DNA from 3 places in the Mucilaginibacter sp. McL0603 genome. Region 2 is predicted to be linked to each of the others. Evidence: riboswitches for the same ligand, from Rfam matches in the RefSeq annotation. Region 2 holds a riboswitch; each other region holds the start of a gene.

Region 1 (4,289 bases), 1.2 Mb from region 2:
GCGTGTCATAAATACCGTCGATGCTATCATCCTTCATCGTTAACAAAAAGCAGGATGACATTTGAGGTTTCGGTGTGCCCGCATTAAATAATGTAGGTGTAGCATGCGTGAACCAACGCTCGCTCATGAGGTTGTAGGTTTTGATGACGCTATCGATATCACCTTTATGGATACCTACCGATACCCTCATAAATAAATGCTGCGGCCGTTCAGCTATCTGACCATCAATTTTCAGCAAATATGATTTTTCTAATGTTTTAAATCCGAAGTAATCAAAGCCAAAATCACGGTCGTAAATAATAGTGCTATCCAGTAACTCAGCATTTTCTCTAATTACCTGCCAAACATCATCTGCTATCAGTGATGCCCTTTTACCGGCTTTTAGATCAATATAATCATGCAGCCTGCGCATGGTTTCCGAAAATGATTTAATGGTGTTTTTATGTAAGTTAGATACTGCGATTCTAGATGCCAGCAAGGCATAATCCGGATGTTTTGTGGTTAACGAAGCCGCTGTTTCTGCTGCCAGGTTATCCAGTTCAGAAGTGGTTACTCCATCATATAAACCCTCGATCACCTTTTTGGCAACATCAATCGGATCAACTAATGCTGGGTTTAAACCATAGCACAGCTTCTCGATGCGTGCTGTTATTTTATCAAACTTTACAGTTTCTTTTTTACCGTCTCTTTTTATTACGAACATGGGGGATAGTGATTAGTGAACAGAGATTAGTGATTAGTTAAAAGTCCTCATCGAGGGTGAATGATTTGGTTTCAGTAGCTGTATTTAAGATTCCGCTTTTCTGATAATCGCCTACGCGTTTTTCGAAAAAGTTAGTTTTTCCCTGCAGGGATATCATCTCCATAAAATCAAATGGATTGGTGGTATTATACACCCGGTCATAGCCTAATTCTACCAGCCATCTATCGGCCACGAATTCAATATACTGGCTCATTAGTTTCGCATTCATTCCGATTAGGTTGACAGGCAAGGCATCGGTCACAAATTCTTTTTCTATTTCTACTGCGTCGGTAATGATCTTTGTGGCTTCTTCCTTAGATAGTTTCTCGCTCAGCATACCGTACAGCAGACATGCAAATTCGCAGTGCATACCTTCATCACGCGAGATCAATTCATTACTAAATGTTAAACCCGGCATCAGACCACGTTTTTTAAGCCAGAAAATAGAGCAAAAACTACCCGAAAAGAAAATACCCTCAACCGCTGCAAAGGCAACCAAACGTTGTGCAAATGTTCCATTATTAATCCACTTGAGCGCCCATTCTGCTTTTTTCTGTACGGCAGGCACGGTATCAACAGCATGGAATAAGCGATCTTTTTCAGCCGGATCTTTTACATAAGTATCGATCAGTAAAGCATAAGTTTCAGAGTGAATATTCTCCATCATGATCTGGAAACCATAGAAACATCTTGCCTCCGGAACCTGCACCTCACTCATAAAATTTACTGCTAGGTTCTCATTCACAATACCATCGCTTGCGGCAAAAAAAGCCAGTATGTGCGATATAAAATGCCTTTCCCCATCGTTCAGATTTTCCCAATGTTTCAGGTCGTCAGACAGATCGATCTCTTCGGCAGTCCAGAAACTGGCCTCGTGTTTTTTGTACATTTCCCAGATGCGGGGATAATTGATGGGGAGGATCACAAACCGATCCTTGTTCTCCCGGAGTAATACTTCGTTTTCCTGTTTCATGCCTCGTCGTTTTATTTTTTAGGAGTCGACAAAAGACAATGAACCGGGTACTTATGGAAGTACTGGAGACAGGGCTTTCGCCAAAACCTTATTCGTGAAAGTTTTGACAAGCTATCCTGGCAGGTGTCTGGCTTTTTTAGTTTCGAGTGGTAAGTTGTAAGTTTTGAGTAGAAATACACATAACTTAATTAATAAAACCCCACTATTTCTGAGTAGTAAGTATCCGATTATGATGAAAAACTCATAACTCAATACTCAAAACTCATAACTAAATCCACAGTTGCACGTCAGCCCATGATTTACACATGGTTCCCTTTTAATGCCGGCTTTTAACCCGGCAACCTTTGATAGCGTTTGTTAAAGAACTTGTACTTCCAAAGATAGCGGATGATGATATTACGATGTTAGTCTTAGTTTTTAACATCATGTTTAGTTATGAACAACCATATTTAAAGTTTCAGATTTTAATGTGCAACTTCTATTCTGCAAGAAAAATAGAATCATTTAAAAAATCCAGTAAACTTTGTTTGTAATTTCATATCTGATAGCATTTTAACAAAATAAAAGCCATTCATAAACATTCAAAATCATCCACTATGAAAAAGTATTTAGCTGAACTTATCGGAACATTTGCCTTAGTGTTATTTGGTTGCGGTGCGGCGGTTGTCAACGGAAAAACAATCCCTGCTGAAATTCTTTCTGATGCCCCAAATGGCATTGGTATGTTAGGTATTGCGCTTGCATTCGGCTTGGCTGTTGTTGCAATGGCTTATGCCATCGGTCCAATTTCCGGCTGCCATATTAATCCTGCTATTACCATAGCTATGCTGGTAGCCGGCAAAATAAGCGGAAAAGATACCGTTGGATATATTGTGGCCCAACTTGTTGGCGCTACAATCGCATCAGCAATATTATATGCACTTATGAAAGGCAGTCCCGGATTTACTGCTGTTCCTGAATGGGGCCTTGGAGCAAACGGATGGGGGCCCGGGTATCTTGGAGGCTATTCCACAGCATCAGCATTCCTGGCCGAAGCGGTGCTTACTTTTCTATTCCTCTTCGTGATTTTCGGTACCAACTCACGCTTTGGTAATTCCTCAATGGCTGGATTAGCTATCGGACTTACCCTGGTACTTATACATTTGGTTGCTATACCAATTACAGGCACGTCAGTAAATCCGGCACGTAGCTTTGGTCCTGCAATATTTGCCGGTGGTAAAGCATTGGATCAGCTATGGCTTTTCATAGTTGCACCGATTGTTGGGGGGATATTATCTGCACTGGTGTGGATGAATGTGTTTGAAAAGGAAGCGAAATAAAATTGAATGGTTGATTAAGTTAGATTAGGTTGATTGAGTTAAATAGTTGCTAAAAAAACAACTTGATTAACTCAGTCAACCTAATCAACTACTTAACTTAATCTTCCAAAGGCACAAACTTCAGCGAAACTGAGTTTACACAGTGCCTGGTATTTTTGGGAGTCATGTATTCTCCTTCAAAAACGTGACCGAGGTGCGCACCGCAATTGGCACATACTATTTCTACACGGTGTCCGTCCGCATCCGGAACACGTTTTACTGCACCCGGTATCTCATCATCAAAACTTGGCCAGCCGCAATGTGATTCAAATTTGGTTTCTGAAGTATATAAAGGTGTATCGCATCTTTTACACACGTATAAGCCATGTGCATGATTATCTAATAAAGATCCGGTAAATGGTCTTTCAGTCCCTTTGTATAGTATTACCCGTTCTTCTTCGGGCGTTAATTTATTGTATTCCATGAATTTTAATTATTGAATTTTTCGTTAGTGATTTGTTTTTTTAAGGCACTCAAGAAGGCTTCGCCGTTATTGATTGAGTGAATTAGTGTTTGACTTTTCACTGATTATAACAAATATACGGCAGGAATGGCGTTTTGATTTGGAGGTAAGCGCTTGTTTACATAGGGTTGACGAAGGGTTGTTTTGTCCGTCCGTAACGGAGTAACTGTGCCATGAAACACTTGCGGACAATTTCTTTAACGCGTCTTTGCGAGGAACGAAGCAATCCCCGAATTATGCAAGTCAATGGATCGGGAAGGTTAATCAGGCTAATCTCTAGCCTTTTTTCTTATAAAATAAATTGTAAATGGTACTTTGATAAGTGCAGTATTCCCGCCAGTATTCCACACTGTCTAAATTTTTCTCGAGAAAATGCCCGTTCTCAGGTGTGTAGGATGTCCAGCCATTAACCTCACACAATTTCAAAACTAGTTTTATTGGGTCATCGCCGCCTGTTATTCTGAAATAAATAGCTTTCCTGTTATTGTCAAATAACAACTGTCCCTGGTGGCCTGAAGTATAAATCTGCCCAGTTTTTGCATCTAACCATTTAATGCCGGGAACTTGTTCTTCTACTTTTTTCTTTAAAATATCAAGATCAGGGAAGTCAGGTAGAGTCGCCTCATCGTAAATTTGTTCTTCAGTCACAATAGGCGCATTAAACACATATACTTCTAGGTACATAACAAAGATTAAAGTCCGTTAGCAAATATAATGGATCTAACCTCATTGTTTTATTTAAATGATATCGTA
Region 2 (4,289 bases):
TTGCACCACTGCAGAAATAATAAACTCGACCTTGTTTTTAAAGTCGACGATATAAGCATTGTCAATATCATACCCGTACGAATCGCCTATCTTATTAAATATCCTGATATTGGGGTTAATCACCGCCAAACTATCCCCACCATAAAACAACCACTTGCAGTAGGCAGGAAAATATTCCGGCGGACTGTAAGTTGGATGCTTACTTTCCGTAGGCCACATGCTCATGTACTTATAGATGAATTTATATTGATCATCTGTCAGATTAAATCGATCATTCTCCGGATAAACTTCAGGGAACAATAGTCCTCTCAAAATCGATTGCTGATCAACAAGCGGGTAAATGTTATTTTGTGAAAAGTCAAAGGGTTCCATTACTAACTTATCGTTCTTATCCAAATAACCTTTGCCTTGCAACATATTCTCCAGGTGCATAGGATAATCCCTGGAATCATACAGCGCAGGCTTGCTATAAACCAGTTTTTCCCCATTATAAAAATTTACCGGGTTGGTATGACGAGTGCTTTCGCCCTTATCACCAATAGCCAAACGGGCGATAATACGGGTACCGTTCAGGCCATATTTCTTTAGCTTATTATTGATCTCTTCCCGCCCTACAAATTCATAAAGGCGGTTATAAGCATCATTATCGCTTACAAGGAGTATCTTTTTGATATAGTTGTCTATACTGGGCAAACCGCTTTTTGAGGTTGAGTCTTTGGTCACTTTCGTCTGCCCGGCAAAAGCACTGTCAGTAATCATTGTGGACTTGGTGTCAAATCCTTTAATATTTAACTCATTCAGTTTTTCAAGGCCGAATATAGCCGTAGGCAATTTTACAGTGCTGGCAGGGTAGAAGTAGTGGTTAGCATTAAGTCGATAGCTATATGATTTGAAATGTGGAACATTGTTTTCATCCCTGTCAATTTGGGTGTATAATATTTGCACCTCGTTGTGAGTGGGATGATGCAATATATGTTCAAATAATTCAGGATGTGAGTCAATCATGTTTTTCAGGAAAACAGTATCAGGCTGTTGGGCCATGGCAGATAAACTTAAAATGAGTAAAAGGTTAGTAAAAAATAGCTTCATGCTGATAAATATAGAGAATAGTTGATTGAGTTAAGTGGTTGATTAAGTTGAATGGTTTAGTCAGGCTGATTTTAAAACTTAATCAACCAAATCCAACTTAGTCAACTCAATCAACTAACATTTGAAAATAACGAAACCATAAGCTACATTTGCAACGCTTTAGGTTTTTCCGATAATATCGGGAGATTAAAAGGGAATCAGGTGTATAATCCTGAACTGTCCCGCAGCTGTAAGCTCCATAACCATTGCCCATTCATGGCCACTGTCCTGATTATTCAGAACGGGAAGGCAGGGCAAAAGGGGAGTAAGTCAGAAGACCTGCCAGAGCATAGAATTATTCATAGCTTTCGGGGATTGAAGCTTGAATGTGAAACTCGTCCATCATTGTTTCCATTCCAAACTTTCTTTCCGTATGCTGTGATGTTAGCTCACAAACATGCAAGGAAAAGTAAATATTTTGAAAATTATTCCGCTGTTATCGGTCGGACTACTGTGCTTTTCGCTTGTTTTCCCATCTGTATCATTTGCTCAAACCGATACCGCTAAAAAGCTAAAAGAGGTTAATGTTTCATCTGTTACTGCACCTAAAATAAATTCAATTGCCCCTGCACAACAAATAACTGCTAACGATTTTAACAAATACAGCGCATTTAACGTCGCTGATGCCATCAGGGATTTTGCGGGAGTTAACATAATAGATTATGGAGGCATAGGGGGATTAAAAACAGTTTCTGTGCGCAGTTTAGGGGCAGATAATACAGCAGTGTTATATAATGGTGTGCAATTGAATGATGCACAGAACGGGCAAATAGACCTAAGCAAATTCAACCTGAATAATATTCAGCAAATCACATTGTACAATGCGCAACCATCGGATATCTGCCAAACAGCACGTGCCTATGCATGGGCGAGTATACTTTCTATTAAAACAGTCTTACCGCAATTAAGGGCTGCAGATCCTTATAGAATATTGCTTGGAGTAAAGGGTGGTTCTTTCGGGTTGATCAATCCTTATTTACAATGGCAGCAGCGCATCAATAATTATTGGTCGTTTGTGGTAAATGGTTCTGTTGAAGGTGCGAACGGTCGCTATAAATACAAACAAAATAATGATGGATCTGATACTCTTGCCACCCGGCAAAATGGAGATATCCATGCGCAACAGGCAGATGGTGAATTATATTGGATAAAATCAGACAGTAATAAGTTTAATCTCCAATTTAACTACTATAATTCGGATAGAGGGCTTCCCGGCCCTGTTGTTTTTTATGCAGCACCGACTAATCAGCGATTATATAATACAGATTATTTTATACAATCCGGATATCAGCACATTGCTCACAATAGTTTACAAGTGCTAATTAACACTAAAGTATCACAAAGCTTTGTTCACTTTATTGAAACAGGGGTTTACAATACCACAGGTATCACGGATGAACATTACTCGCAACGCGAGTTTTACCAATCAGCTGCAATTGCCTATAACATTCTTCCGGCATGGAAAATTTCTTATTCATCAGATCTGGACATTAGTGGACTACAATCAGATGTATATAAATACGATTTCCCGACAAGGTTAAGCCTGTTTAATGTGCTTGCCACTGATTTGTATTTGGGTAACTGGCGCTTACAAGGAAATTTATTAAATACGTATATAACGGACCAGGTTAGAACGGGCACTGCTGCCGCTTCCAAATCAGCCTATACGCCAGCCTTAATTGCTACTTTTTTACCATTTGGTAATCAAGACATTCAACTGAGGGCCTATTATAAAAGCACCTTCCGCAATCCGACTTTTTCAGAGCAGTATTATTATGCAATTCAGCCAAGGCCACTCAAACCCGAACAGGCAGATCAATATAATTTAGGAGCAGTATATACCAGGAATATGAGTGGTTTTATGGACTACATCACGCTTAGTGTTGATGCCTATTATAATAATGTCAAAGATAAAATAACTTACATTCCAACCCGTTCACCCGAAACACCTTCGGTTGTAAATCTGGGGAAAGTTGAGATTAAGGGCCTGGATGCTGTTTTTAAAACTCAATTTAATCCTTTTTACGGCTGGAAAGCCACTTTCGCAGCCAATTATACTTTCCAGCAAGCATTGGATGTTACTGACCCAACCGACCTGTATTACCTGGAACAGATTCCTTATACACCCAAAAACACCCTGGCTCTAAATGCCGGTCTCTCTCATAATCAATTTGGGATATATTATAACCAGGTAGTTTCATCATCAAGATATGAAAACAGTAATAATACTCCTGAATACTACATACCCGGATATAGTGTAAGCGATGCATCCCTTGTTTATAAATTCCATATCAGTTCATTTCCTGTAATGGCATCGACAGAGATAAATAACATTTTTAATAAAAGTTATGTTATTATCAGTAACTACCCAATGCCGGGCCGGTCTTACAGATTCACATTTCAAATAACCATTTAATCAATATATAAAAACATGAAAACATTTAAACCTAACTATCTATTTGTCTCAATTGCACTTGCAATAACGCTGGCGTCGTGCCACAAAGACAAAAGAGTAACCCCTGATACCCCGACGGCACAAAGAGCAGGAGTTTACATACTGGATCAGGGTAATTTAGGTAGCCCTAACAGCGCATTAACTTATTATGATTATACTACTAAAACCTTGACGCCGGATATATTTACTACAGCCAATGGCAGAGGATTAGGTAATACGGCTAATGATTTAAAGATATATGGTTCAAAAATGTATATCGTGGTAGATAAATCCGGAACGGTAGAGGTGGTAGATAGCAAAACAGCAAAATCCATCAAAAAAGTCCTTTTCCAAAACAGTGATCTTTCTTCAAGAGAACCACGCGATATTGCATTTTCTAATGGATTTGCTTACGTTTCTCTTTATGATGGCAATGTAGCTGTAATGGATACCGTATCGTTTACAATTAGTAAATATATTCCTGTTGGCCGCAACCCGGAACAACTGGCTGTGAGCAACGGTAAGCTATATGTGGCTAACGGCGGTGGTTTAAGTTTTCCTGATGTAGATAGCACCTTATCTGTCATTAACCTAACCAGCTTAACTGAAACCAAAAAAATAAATGTTGGGCCTAATCCTTATGCGGTTTCGGTTGATAAATATGGTGATGTTTTTGTAACTGCTTATGGTGTTTTTGGGGTAAGCAACGCTACTTTAAGCATTGTAA
Region 3 (4,289 bases), 230 kb from region 2:
ACCAGTGTGATGATAGTGGCACTGGTTTCGTAGAATTGATATTGCATACCCAAGTGCTGTATCGTGCCTATAAGGCTATAAATAAAGGCTGAGGATGAGCCGATAAAGATCAGCACATCCATATTCGGTACGCCGCCTTTAACCGAGTGCCATGCGCTTTTGCCAAAATGCATGCAGCCAACTATAAAAACCGGCAGGCAAAATAAAAGCTGAACAATCGGCTCATGCAAAAAATGCCAGGGCAATAACATACTTAACAAAAGTGGAACAGTGAATATAGTACAGAAGATGAGCTTATTTTCTATTTTCTCGTAGAACTTTTCATGCTGAAGCGAAGCATCTTCGGCTACTTTATAGCCTAATCCTTCAATACCCTTAATTGCATCTTGCACTTTAGCTTCATCATCGGCAGAGAACTTTACTTCCTCCGAAGCAAAATCGACAAGAATATCATGAAAGCCTTTTTTTTCTAATAATTTGTGGACAGAGATAGCGCAATTGTTGCAATGCATCCCGGTGACACTCAGTTCAATTAATTGCTCAGCCATACTTACAAATTTCGTCAATAATTGAGGAGTGATCTAAATTAAATAGTAAGTTGATTGTAATATTAAAAAAGTCCTTGACTTTAGAGAGTAAATTTTTACATTTGCACTCTCCAAAACGGTAGATGTAGCTCAGTTGGTTAGAGCATCGGTTTGTGGTACCGAGGGTCGTGGGTTCGAGCCCCATCATTTACCCTTCATGGGGCAAGACAATTTTTGTTGTTTTAGCCCCATTTTTTTGCCTTTTAATTTGTTATTAATCAGATAGATATTGGGCAGGTAATATTTACAGGCCTAAGGATAAACATAATTTTACGCTGATGTTCCAGAAGTTGCGACTTGACCTGGACACGCTTGAAAACAGACCGGCAACAAGAAGTTACTCACAACAGTCGCAGTTGGTTTACGCGTTTCCTGAAGCTGACGGAAATGGGCGAAGTGTCCAAATATCTGGATTCTGTGAGCCTGATGACCGATGATTTCGCCCGGGACTTGTAAGTAAGTAAAGGACTTTGTTCAGGTAAATTAAAATTCAAAACGACGTTTATTCACCGGTTCAAGTCGCTCAATATGCAGAGTTGGCAGATGTAATAAAGTATCTGGACTATAACTATCCTGTTCTGTTTTTAGATACTCTTTACCATCATGAATTCCTAGTACTACTTTAATTTTTTTACCATTTTCAGAAACGTAATATTGTTCGATATTACGCTTGATGTGTTGTATGACCAGAAAATCCGGTAACACCCATAAATATCCCAGATATTCCCCGGCCAGGCTCTCAATCATTTCATGGGGTTCTGATCCTGCCGTTCTTTTACCTATCCAGGTCACGTTTCTTTTTGTAGACATCTTATATGTAGATTATTGTTTTAAATTTTAATTACTTGCCCAATACATCGAACTGAATTCAACAGCAGCGCTATAACGGGAATGCTATGGAAGTATAAAAGACCATCATGTTCTCGTCCATGTGCCAGGAAGCTTGAGTTGAATAGATATTAAAACTTTGGGATATGACCAAATACAAGGATTACAGATGCCATAAACAGAGCGATTGGTACAAATACTCTTCTTGCTTGTACATTATCAAATTTTCCGAAAAGGAATACTGCTTTAAAAGCATCAACGTGGGTGTTTATTAGATTTTCCATTGTGATAGTTTTTTTAGTTTACGTTCACAATACGTTTTGCAATGCCTGTGCCAAAGAGCGTTTTTCATGCCAAAAGACACGTTAACCTTATTTATTCACCCCAGATGAAAATAAAAAGATGGAGAAATGGGGAATATCATCATCATGTTCCCCGGTTTTTACCTTTTTATACCTTTGACATCAGCGAAGGTCGCTGATTCACAATTGTCAAATCTATCTTATACCTGAAACTCATGATCTTGATAATCCCGACTATGGGCTAAATAGACATATCTGTTATTTATTTAGTGGTGATGGTGCCCATTTTGGCAAATTCCACATCGGCCGAAATAAGATTCTTGTTCTTAGTAATAAAAATTTTACGCCATCTGCATGAGAATTGTATACCTTTGCCTCGCTTTTGGTTCCTGAACTTTTGTTCGGGATTAAAAGGGAATCAGGTGTAAATCCTGAACAGACCCGCTGCTGTAAGCTCCAAAACCAAAGCCCATTCTTATTGTCACTGTCCGCTAACTAGCGGATGGGAAGACAGGGCCGAGGGGAGTAAGTCAGAAGACCTGCCATTGCACATAATTATTCATAGCTTTCGGGGATTGAAGCTGGAATGTAAATACCGCACGCGTATTTTCATTTTTTGTGTCCTTCATTCTGTTTGCTGTGGCTTTAACCACAACACGCAATGGCATCACCTTTACTAAGCAGGGTATTAAATCCCTTTAGTAACATTTCTTTTATAACAGCGCTTGTTTTAACTGGCTGTTCCCTGTTGTGCTGCTTTCCGGCTACTGCGCAGGTGAAAGACAGTATACACCAACAACAGGATACATCGCGACAGCTAAAGGGGGTACAGGTAACCACTTCACGGGCTTATATCCAGGCAACATCACCAGTTCCGGTGCAAGTGCTTAGAGGCGCTCAATTGGAACAGATCAACAGTCTCTCTGTTGCTGATGCTATACGTTATTTCTCGGGTGTTCAGTTAAAAGACTATGGCGGCGTTGGGGGACTTAAAACCATCAACGTACGTAGCCTGGGCACCAACCATACGGCCGTATTTTATGATGGCGTGGAGTTTGGCAATTCGCAGAACGGGCAGGTCGACCTGGGCAAATTTTCACTTGATAATATTGAAGAGATAGCCTTATACGATGGTCAGCAAAACAGCATTTTTCAGCCGGCCAAAGGCTTTGCACCCGCAAGTGCATTGTACCTGACTGCTAAAAGGCCGAAATTTACTGACAGTGCTAATTTCGTCGGTAAAGTAAGTCTTAAAGCGGGCTCCTTTGGTCTGATCAATCCGTCCATTAACGCCGCTTATAAATTCGGCAGCAATGCTTATGCTACGGTCAGTTCCGAGCTGATACATGCCAATGGCCGGTATAAATTCACCACATTTGACGGCGGCGACACCACAGCAGTACGTCACAATGGAGATATCGATGCGCAGCGAATTGAAGGAGCTGTGTCGGTAACTTCAAAAGATTCCGCCACCTGGAAAATCAGAGGGTATCTTTACCATTCGGACCGTGGCCTGCCTGCAGCGGTGGTCAATCATAACTTTGATTCGGATCAGCGCCAATGGGATAAAGACATTTTTGTACAGTCTTCTTACCAAACCAACCCGTCAAACAGGGATAGCTGGATCATCAATGCTAAATATTCCGATGACTATACCCGCTATTTTGACCCGGACATCACCACGACCCGCGGATTACTTGACGACAAATACATCGAAAAAGAGCTCTATTTTTCTGTTGCTAACCGTTACCGGATAACGAAACAATTGTCATTTGATATCTCAGCAGACTATCAGCGTAATCAGCTGGATGCTACCCAGAATGATACGGTACAATATCGCTTTGTCAGCCCTGTGCGCAACCAGTTACTGCTGGCAGCGGCCGGCGAATTGAAATTGCAGCATTTAGATATCCAGGCTGATCTGCTGGCTACTTATGTGAATGATACAGTTGACACGCTTACCGCAGCAGGGCGAAAAACGGAGTATACGCCCGCTTTCCTTTTTTCCTGGCAGCCTTTTGAAAACCCTGATTTCCATGTGCGCGGCTTTTACAAAAATACTTTCCGCTTGCCGACCTTCAATGATCTTTATTTTACCTTCATTGGTAATTCTTTCCTGAAACCGGAGTTTGCCAGGCAATCTGATATTGGTATCACTTATACCAAAAACTGGCAGCAACAAGCCTTGCTTGATTTTTTTCTTCAGGCCGACGGCTATTATAACCAGGTGCGCGACAAGATTGTGGCAATACCCGGCCAAAACCTGGCCCGGTGGACAATGTACAATATAGGCGAAGTGCATACAACCGGACTTGATATTGATGCATCAGCCACCTGGGCTTTACCGGCAAATATCAGGCTCAGCACAGGCATTACTTATACTTATCAGAACGGCATTGATGTTACCAGCGGTGGGGATAGTTATGGACAAGAAATTCCTTACACGCCGAAAAACAGCGGCTCGCTGCTAATTGGGCTACAAAAGGGGCATTTCTTACTTAATTACAGCTTCATCTATACCGGTGCACGTTACGATGAAGATGCTAATATACCTCGAAACTACCTTCCGCCC

What was found. Region 2 has a riboswitch for cobalamin ahead of ACPPVU_RS16065 (TonB-dependent receptor plug domain-containing protein). Riboswitches for the same ligand answer to the same signal wherever they lie in the genome.
Region 1: it holds a riboswitch for cobalamin, as region 2 does, so the genes downstream of both, ACPPVU_RS21440 (ribonucleoside-diphosphate reductase small subunit) here and ACPPVU_RS16065 (TonB-dependent receptor plug domain-containing protein) in region 2, are expected to answer to the same signal.
Region 3: it holds a riboswitch for cobalamin, as region 2 does, so the genes downstream of both, ACPPVU_RS17090 (TonB-dependent receptor plug domain-containing protein) here and ACPPVU_RS16065 (TonB-dependent receptor plug domain-containing protein) in region 2, are expected to answer to the same signal.

What each region holds. Positions count from the first base shown of each region.
Region 1 is NZ_CP188251.1:4,682,349-4,686,637, forward strand. Features, by position in the region: gene ACPPVU_RS21435 (ribonucleoside-diphosphate reductase subunit alpha) at 1-703, opposite strand, end outside; gene ACPPVU_RS21440 (ribonucleoside-diphosphate reductase small subunit) at 741-1,715, opposite strand; cobalamin riboswitch at 1,817-2,077, opposite strand; gene aqpZ (aquaporin Z) at 2,285-3,034, shown strand; gene ACPPVU_RS21450 (methionine-R-sulfoxide reductase) at 3,132-3,497, opposite strand; gene ACPPVU_RS21455 (hypothetical protein) at 3,813-4,220, opposite strand.
Region 2 is NZ_CP188251.1:3,501,390-3,505,678, forward strand. Features, by position in the region: gene ACPPVU_RS16060 (serine hydrolase) at 1-1,089, opposite strand, end outside; cobalamin riboswitch at 1,233-1,429, shown strand; gene ACPPVU_RS16065 (TonB-dependent receptor plug domain-containing protein) at 1,526-3,544, shown strand; gene ACPPVU_RS16070 (DUF5074 domain-containing protein) at 3,560-4,289, shown strand, end outside.
Region 3 is NZ_CP188251.1:3,729,257-3,733,545, reverse strand. Features, by position in the region: gene ACPPVU_RS17110 (heavy metal translocating P-type ATPase) at 1-548, opposite strand, end outside; tRNA gene ACPPVU_RS17105 (tRNA-His) at 667-740, shown strand; gene ACPPVU_RS17100 (DUF3892 domain-containing protein) at 1,071-1,397, opposite strand; gene ACPPVU_RS17095 (hypothetical protein) at 1,547-1,699, opposite strand; cobalamin riboswitch at 2,084-2,278, shown strand; gene ACPPVU_RS17090 (TonB-dependent receptor plug domain-containing protein) at 2,379-4,289, shown strand, end outside.